Regions from separate parts of the Pseudoduganella sp. R-31 genome, predicted to be linked through region 1. Evidence: predicted binding sites of a transcription regulator. Region 1 holds the regulator's gene; the other holds the start of a gene.

Evidence for each region. Region 1 encodes FNR, which switches genes on or off when oxygen is low (the NO sensors DNR and NnrR bind a similar motif). Its sites were predicted from a motif close to TTGATNNNNATCAA; they were not measured.
Region 2: the regulator FNR is predicted to act here: its motif matches at 2,856-2,869, upstream of ACN9MY_RS26050 (ribonucleoside triphosphate reductase).

The regions. Positions count from the first base shown of each region.
Region 1 covers NZ_CP183986.1:3,619,482-3,623,541, forward strand. The annotation lists gene ACN9MY_RS16520 (response regulator) at 1-75, shown strand, start outside; gene ACN9MY_RS16525 (response regulator) at 72-1,175, shown strand; gene ACN9MY_RS16530 (response regulator) at 1,168-1,803, shown strand; gene fnr (fumarate/nitrate reduction transcriptional regulator Fnr) at 1,905-2,678, shown strand; gene ACN9MY_RS16540 (carboxymuconolactone decarboxylase family protein) at 2,739-3,110, opposite strand; gene ACN9MY_RS16545 (MerR family transcriptional regulator) at 3,064-3,513, opposite strand; gene ACN9MY_RS16550 (bacteriohemerythrin) at 3,559-3,945, opposite strand; gene ACN9MY_RS16555 (LysR substrate-binding domain-containing protein) at 4,011-4,060, opposite strand, start outside.
Region 2 covers NZ_CP183986.1:5,711,855-5,715,914, forward strand. The annotation lists gene ACN9MY_RS26035 (alpha/beta hydrolase) at 1-153, shown strand, start outside; gene ACN9MY_RS26040 (anaerobic ribonucleoside-triphosphate reductase activating protein) at 158-901, opposite strand; gene nrdD (anaerobic ribonucleoside-triphosphate reductase) at 861-1,034, opposite strand; gene ACN9MY_RS26050 (ribonucleoside triphosphate reductase) at 1,045-2,766, opposite strand; gene ACN9MY_RS26055 (low molecular weight protein tyrosine phosphatase family protein) at 2,904-3,227, shown strand; gene ACN9MY_RS26060 (hypothetical protein) at 3,241-3,477, shown strand; gene ACN9MY_RS26065 (CHASE domain-containing protein) at 3,495-4,060, opposite strand, start outside.

The sequences.
Region 1 (4,060 bases):
CCGGTGGACTACCGCCAGTTCGTGGAGGTGGTCCGCTCCATCAACCTGTACTGGACGATCAGCGAGCTGCCATGAACAGGGTAAGGGTCCTTATCGTCGAAGACGATATCGTTGACCGTATCGCCTGCCGCCGCGCCTTTGCGCAGGCGCCGGGCTTCAACTGCGAATTGCTGGAAGCGGAAAGTGGCCAGGAAGGCCTGGATATCGCCTTGCGCGAAGAGCCCGACTGCATCCTGCTCGATTATCACTTGCCCGACCTGACCGGGCTTGAATTCCTGGCACGTCTCGCGGCAGACCGCGGCGAACCCCAGCCAAATATCCCGGTGATGATGCTGACCGGCGCCGACAGTGCCACCGTTGCGGCGGAAGCGATGCGCCGCGGCGCGCGCGACTACCTGGTGAAGGACAACGACGGCCGCTACCTCGACTTCCTGGCGGGCGCCATCGACCGCCTGCTGCGCGAGCAGCGCCTGATCGACGAGAAACAACTGGCTGAACAGGTGCTGCGGCAGTCGCAGAAAGAGCTGCGTGAACTGGCCGCGTACCAGGAAAAACTGAAGGAACACGAACGCACCCGCATCGCCCAGGAAATCCATGATGAACTGGGCGGCCTGCTGACCGGCATCAAGGCCTATATCTCGGTCGCCATCGAGCGCGGCGGCGAGCAATCGGACCCACTGTTGAAGGATGCGGCCAAGCTGGCGCAAGATGCGATAGAGACCGTGCGCCGCGTGATTACCGACCTGCGTCCAAGCGTGTTGGACCAGCTGGGCATCTGGCCTGCGCTGGAATGGTATGCGGAACAGGTGGCGCAGCGCAGCGGCTTGCAATGCACCTGCAATATCACGCCGGAGGCGCAGGCGCTGGAGCTCGATGCGGAGCGCAGCACCATGTTGTTCCGCGTCGCGCAGGAAGCGCTGACCAACGTGGTGCGCCATGCCGAAGCGAGCGAGGCGCGCGTCATCGTGGATATTGACGGCGAAAACGTGGTGCTGCGGGTGGAAGACAATGGCAAGGGTATCGAAAGTGCCGGCTTGTCCGACCGGGAATCGTGGGGCTTGTTCGGCATGCACGAGCGCACGCGCCGCTTTGCCGGCGAACTGAATATCAGCGGCAAGGCCGGGCAGGGCACTACCCTGCAGCTGCGGCTGCCTTTGGAGGACAAGAATGGGTGACAAGATCACCGTTTTGCTGGTCGACGACCATGCGATTGCACGCAATGGCGTGCGCCTCATGCTGGGCACGGCGCCCGACATCAGCGTGGAGGGCGAGGCCGGCAACGCCGTCGAAGCGATGCAGCGCGTGGCCGAGCGCAGTTTCGACGTGGCGCTGGTGGACATCAAGATGCCGGGCAAGAATGGCCTGGACCTGTTGAAGACCCTGCGCAGCGAATGCCCGCGCATGGCGGTGCTGGTGCTGAGCACCTATTCCGAGGAAATTTACGCGGTGCGCGCGCTGAAATCGGGCGCCTCCGGCTACCTGACCAAGGATGCGCCGACGGCGACCCTGATCGAGGCCGTGCGCAAGGCTGCCTCGGGCGGCAAGCACGTGAGCCCGGCGTTGCTTGAAAAACTGGCAACCCTGGTCGGCGGCGGCCCGAGCGGCGACCACGAAGAGCTCTCCAACCGCGAACTGGAAGTTTTCAAACTGATTGCCCAGGGCGAGTCCCTGGTGCGCATAGGGGAAAAACTACATCTCAGTCCTAACACTGTGACAACCTATCGCAGCCGCATCCTCGAGAAAATGGGCATGTCCACGAATGCTGAGCTGACCCGCTATGCCCTCGAGCACGGGCTGATCTGAGCGGCTGTAGGGGAACCACTACAGCAACTACACAGGATGCTTGATACCGGGAAATGACGCCGGGCGCGATACTGCTTCCATCGAAAACAAGGAGCAGCAAAATGAGCCCGGTCATCCCAATCACCCCTGCAAACGCCACCAAATCCTGCGCACCAGTCGCAGCCAAATGCTCGCTGTGCAGCTTCAACCGCCTTTGCTTGCCACAGGGCCTGGCCGACGAAGATGTTGCTCGCCTTGACCAGATCATTTCCCGCCGCCGCCGCGTGAACCGCGACGAGCCGCTGTACAAGACCGGCGACAGCTTCCACAGCCTGTATGCCGTGCGCTTCGGCCACTTCAAGACCGTGCAGGTGAACCAGCGCGGCGAACAGACGATTGGCGGTTTCCACATGGCCGGCGACCTGCTGGGCATGGAAGCCATCGGCAATGGCCAGCATTCCTGCAATGCCGTGGCGCTGGAGGACAGTGAAGTCTGCGAGATCCCCTTCAACCGCCTGCAAGAGCTGGTGATGCAGATTCCCGGCTTGCTGCAGCAGTTCCACCGCACCATGAGCCGCGAAATCCAGCGCGAGCAGTCGGTGATGCTGTTCCTGAGCCATATGCGCGCCGAACAGCGGCTGGCCATGTTCCTGCTGAACCTCGCTGGCCGTTACGCCCAGCGCGGCTACTCTTCGACCAGCTTCCAGTTGCGCATGTCGCGTGAAGATATCGGCGGCTACCTGGGCCTGACCGTGGAAAGCGTCAGCCGCCAGCTGGCCCGCCTGCGCCAGGATGGCTCGATCGTCCTGAGCAACCGCGATCTGCGCATTACCGACCGCGCCAGGCTCGAGGCCATGTCGTCCGGCGGCATGGCGCAGGAACTCGCTGTCGCCTGACCGGCTTACCAGTTTTCTCACCTGTAGGGGGTGTATGGGGCAGCTCTTGCTGCCCCTTTTTTATTGCGCGAACACTTCTTTGGCGGCCATCAGGCCGTTGAGCGCAGCCGGAAAGCCGGCGTAGACGGCCATCTGCATGATGGTCTCCACGATCTCTTCGCGGCTGACGCCGACGTTGAGGGCGGCGTGGATGTGCACCTTGAGCTGGGGCGCAGCGTTGCCCATGGCGGTCAGCGCGGCCACCACAGCGATCTCGCGTGATTTCAGGTCAAGCCCCGGGCGCGAATAGATGTCGCCAAAGGGGAATTCGATCAGGTAGCGGGCGAAATCGGGCGCAATATCTTCCAGGCTTTGCACGACGCGGTCGCCGGCCTGGCCGTCGACTTCACGCAGTTTTGCGAGCCCGCGCTCGTAGCGGCTTTCGGTGTTCATTGGCATGTGCTCCATCGGTGGTTGGATTCGACGCCAGGGACTGCTCCAGGGAGCGGTAATACTCGATCTTGGCCTGCAATGATGCTGCAGATTGTTGCATCGCCTCGATTTCGGCGAGCACGTTCTGCATATGCTCTTCCAGCATCCGGCGCCGTTCCGGCACCGTCGAGTCCCCAGCGCCGCGAAGTTTTGCGAATGACTGCATTTTGCCGATTGGCATATGGGTCGTTCGCAGACGCAGCAGGAATTCGATCCAGGCAAGGTCCGAGGCCGCATAGCGCCGCCGGCCGCCCGCTGCACGATTGACCGGGGCAATCAGCCCGATGCGCTCGTAATAGCGGAGGGTGTAGGCTGTGAGGCCGGTACGTTTGGCGACTTCGTCAATGCTCAGGTGCGATTCCATGGGGTGATCGTAAAAGTTAGAGTGCACTCTAAGTCAAGCACTTTATTACTCTAACCGGGAAGCCGCAACTGCGAGCGCAAGGTCCATCGTGTTGATGTGGGCTTCGAGCCAGTCCGGCAGCGTGCGGATGATGTCGCGTGCCGTGGCTTCCTCGTCGTCCTTCAGCAGGCGCAGGGTGCGGGCGACCTTTTCCAGCAAGTAGCCATGGGCTGCGCGGTGGGCCTGGGCAGCCGGGTAGGCGATGCGCTCCATCAGGCTGTTTTCTTCGCGCAGGTGTTCCATGAATTCAGCTGCCAGGTCGCGGCAGGCTGCGTCAAAGGCGGGACGGGGCAGGCTTTCCATGGCGTCGAGCATGTCGAAGACGATGCGGTGCGACTGGTCGAGAACGGGAATGCCCAGTGCGAGGTCCGGCCCGAAGACGATGGAATCCATGGGGTTCTCCAGTAGTGTCGAACCGCAATTGTGCCGCTGGAAAAAATTCGGGCACATGATCCATGTCAATTTTCACTTTTGACAAAGTCTATGAAGGCGCGCAAGGGCGGCGGAA
Region 2 (4,060 bases), 2.1 Mb from region 1:
CGTGCGGCCACCATCGCGGACGTACGCGTGCGGCTCGAAATATGGCCGAAAATGTTCCACTTCTGGCCCAACTATTACCAGGAACTGATGGAAGGCAAACAAGCCCTGGACATGGCGGGGTCGATCCTGCGTGATGCCATGCTGGTGAAGTGATCAGCTAGCCATTCGCTTGCCGAAGCGTGAACTGGCGGAACCGCGACTTCACCTGGCCGGCCAATTCGCCGTGCAAAACACCCTCGCTGGCGGAATTGATCAAGTCCTGGCTGCGGCAGCCAACCGAACGGAAATCCTGCAGTGCATACGCCTCGCAGCCCATGCCGGAAATCTGCTCCATCAACGCGGCCAGGTGCCGGGGTGTAGTCAGCTTGGGATGGATCGTGGTCCTGAATTCGTACGGAACGCCGCTCTCGATGACAAGGCGGGCGGCGGTGCGCGCTGCTTGCGCGCTGCCGCTGACGCCAGTGATTTCATCGTAGGCCTCGAATGAGGTCTTGATGTCGAGGCCGACCCAGTCCGTCAGCGGGAGCACCTGCTTCAGGCGCTCAGGATAGATGCCTGCGGTGTGCAAGCCCACCTTGAAGCCGAGCGCTTTCACGCTGCGCATCGCGTCTTCCAGCGCCGGATCGAGGGTCGGCTCGCCGCCGGAAAACACCACGGCGTCCAGGAGCCCTGCCCTGCCGGCGAGAAAAGCGAGCATGTCGCGCCAAGCGATCGCCGGCGCAACGTCCCTGGGCTGCAAGTGCGGGTTGTGGCAGTACCCGCAGCGCCAGGGACAGCCCTGGACGAACACAACGGCTGCCAGCTCGCCGGGATAGTCGGTCGAGGTAAACCTGGCGTAGCCGCCGACCTTGAGCTCCCTGTCAGCCATTGCTCCGGCGCTCGACGAAATAAGTGCGCTCATTGAATTCCCCCTTCTTGCCAACGTTGAAGGACGAGTACGGGCGGTGATACCCCATTACACGCGTCCAGATTTCGCAAGGCTGGCGCTCTGCGTCGGTGAGGGCGATTTCCTGGTTTGGCTGCTTGGCGGTCATGCCTATCTCCTTAGTCAAGTGAAAGTTCGCGCGTCTTGCGCGCAAGGATGTCCTCATCGCATTTCGGACAGAATTCGTGCTTGCCGCTCAAGTAGCCGTGTTTCGGACAGATCGAGAACGTCGGCGTCACCGTGATGTACGGCAGGCGGAAGTGCGTCAGTGCGCGCTGCACCAGGCGGCGGCAGGCATCGGCGCTGGATACCTGCTCGGTCATGTACAGGTGCAGCACGGTGCCGCCTGTGTATTTCCGTTGCAGCTCGTCCTGCCGCTCCAGCGCTTCGAACGGGTCATCGGTGAAGCCCACCGGGAGCTGCGAAGAGTTGGTGTAGTAAGGCATTTCCGGCGTGCCTGCCTGCAGGATCGACGGCATGCGGGCACGGTCCTCCTTGGCAAAGCGGTAGGTTGTGCCTTCGGCCGGCGTAGCCTCGAGGTTGTACATATGCCCTGTCTCTTCCTGGAACTCCAGCATGCGGGCGCGGATGTGATCGAGCAGGCGTATCGCCAGCGCGGCCCCGGCTTCGGTGGTGATGTCTTCCGTGTCGCCGCTGAAGTTGCGCAGCATTTCGTTCATGCCATTCACGCCAAGCGTGGAGAAATGGTTGCGCAGCGTGCCGAGGTAACGCTTGGTATAGGGGAACAGGCCGCCATCCATCAGGCGCTGGATCACCTGGCGCTTGATCTCCAGACTGGTCTTGCCCAGTTCAAGCAGTTCGTCCACGCGTGCAAACAGCGCCGCCTCGTCGCCTGCATACAGGTAGCCAAGGCGGGCGCAGTTCAACGTGACCACGCCCAGCGAGCCGGTTTGTTCGGCCGAGCCAAACAGGCCGTTGCCCCGCTTGAGCAGTTCGCGCAGGTCGAGTTGCAGGCGGCAGCACATGGAGCGGATCATGTTCGGCTTGAGTTCCGAGTTCACGAAGTTCTGGAAGTAAGGCAAGCCATAGCGGGCAGTCATTTCGAATAGCAGGTCGGCATTCGGGCTGTGCCAGTCGAAGTCCGGCGTGATGTTGTAGGTCGGGATCGGGAAGGTGAAGGCGCGGCCTTTGGCGTCGCCGCGCATCATCACTTCGATGTAGGCGCGGTTGATCATGTCCATCTCGGCCTGCAGGTCGCCGTAGGTAAACGGCATCTCTTCGCCGGCGATCACCGGCACCTGCTCCTGCAAGTCTTCCGGACAGGTCCAGTCGAAAGTGAGGTTGGTGAAAGGCGTTTGCGTGCCCCAGCGCGAGGGGACGTTCAGGTTGTAGACCAGTTCCTGCATGGTCTGCAGTACCTGTTCATAGCCCAGCCTATCCTTGCGGACGTAGGGCGCCATATAGGTGTCGAAGGAGCTGAAAGCCTGTGCACCGGCCCATTCGTTCTGCAAGGTGCCAAGGAAGTTCACGATCTGGCCGGCGGCGCTGGAGAGGTGCTTCGGCGGCGCCGATTCCACCTTTCCCGGCACACCGTTCAGGCCTTCGTTCAGCAGCGTGCGCAATGACCAGCCGGCGCAATACCCGGCCAGCATGTCGAGGTCATGGATGTGGATATCGGCATTGCGATGCGCTTCGCCGACCGTGCGCGGGTAGACGTGGTCGAGCCAGTAGTTGGCGACCATCTTGCCGGAAATGTTGAGGATCATGCCGCCCAGCGAATAGCCCTGGTTGGCATTGGCGTTCACCCGCCAGTCGAGCTGCTGGAGGTATTCATTGATCGAGGACTCCACGTCCACGGTAGTCTTGCGGGCAGGGTTCATTATTCTCTTTAACTACATGTTGTGCTGAGATGGATATTACACACTAAATGTAGTGAACAACGACTTGACGGCACAGACTTTTGATTTCCTTGATCTGGTTTAAATTTGATAAGATTCGTGCAAATTTCGCCTATACCATGAAACGAGCACTCTTCATCTGCACGCAAAATCGCTTGCGCAGCCCGACAGCGGAGCATGTATTCGCGAGCTGGCCCGATGTGGAGACCGATTCCGCAGGCCTGGGCAATGACGCCGACGTCCCCCTGTCGAGCGAGCAGATCGCGTGGGCCAACATCATCTTCGTGATGGAGAAGACTCACCGCAACCGCCTCTCCCGCGATTTCAGGGCGCACCTGAACGGGAAGCGCGTGATTTGCCTCGACATTCCTGACGACTACGAATACATGCAGGCCGAACTGGTTCGGCTCCTCGAAGCCAAAGCCGGCAAGTTCCTGCGCTGATCCTGGAATGACGATGCCTACCAAAAGCGTTGATGACTACGAGATTGAGTACACCGGCGAACTGCTTGAAGGCACGGAGCAATGGGGCGCCTACGTCTCCATCTTCGCCCCTTCCGCGAACCCGATGCATATGACCCATATCTATCCGAAGCGACGCGTGTCGGCAGACCAGACCTTTCTGGACCAGCATGCCGCCGAAGGCGAAGCGGAGCGTGCTGCATTGAAAATCCTGGAAGGCTTGCGCACCTGACTTCTGGCTTTGCCCGACTACTGCGCGTGAAGCAGGTCGGTTTCCGCCAGTTCCTCCTTCGCGGGAACCTGGCGCGGCAAGGTCATGATCACGGTAGTGCCTTTTCCAGGCTCGGATTCAACGTGGATGGTCCCGCGCAAGACACCGGTAACGAGGTTGTAGACGATGTTCATGCCGAGCCCTGACCCGCCCTGCCCCATCTTGGTGGTGAAGAAGGGATCGTACACCTGGCGCAGCGTGCGCGCACTCATGCCATTGCCGTCATCGGCAAAGCGCAGTTCGACATTATCCTCGTCCATCTCGACGGCACTGATGGTGATATGCCCGGACTCCCGTCCCTCGAAGGCATGCATGATGGCGTTCTGGATCAGGTTGCTCAGCACCTGGCCCACGCTGCCGGGGTAGGACATGAAGTTGAGCGTCTCCGGCATCCACACCTTCACTTCGCAGTTGGCACGGCGCAGCTGGGCGGAATAAGTCGCCAGCGTGTCGTGCACCACGCCATGCAGGTTGAACGAACGCCGTTTGTCGGAGGTCTGGTCGACCGCCACCTGCTTGAAGGAGTGGATCAGGTCAGCCGCCC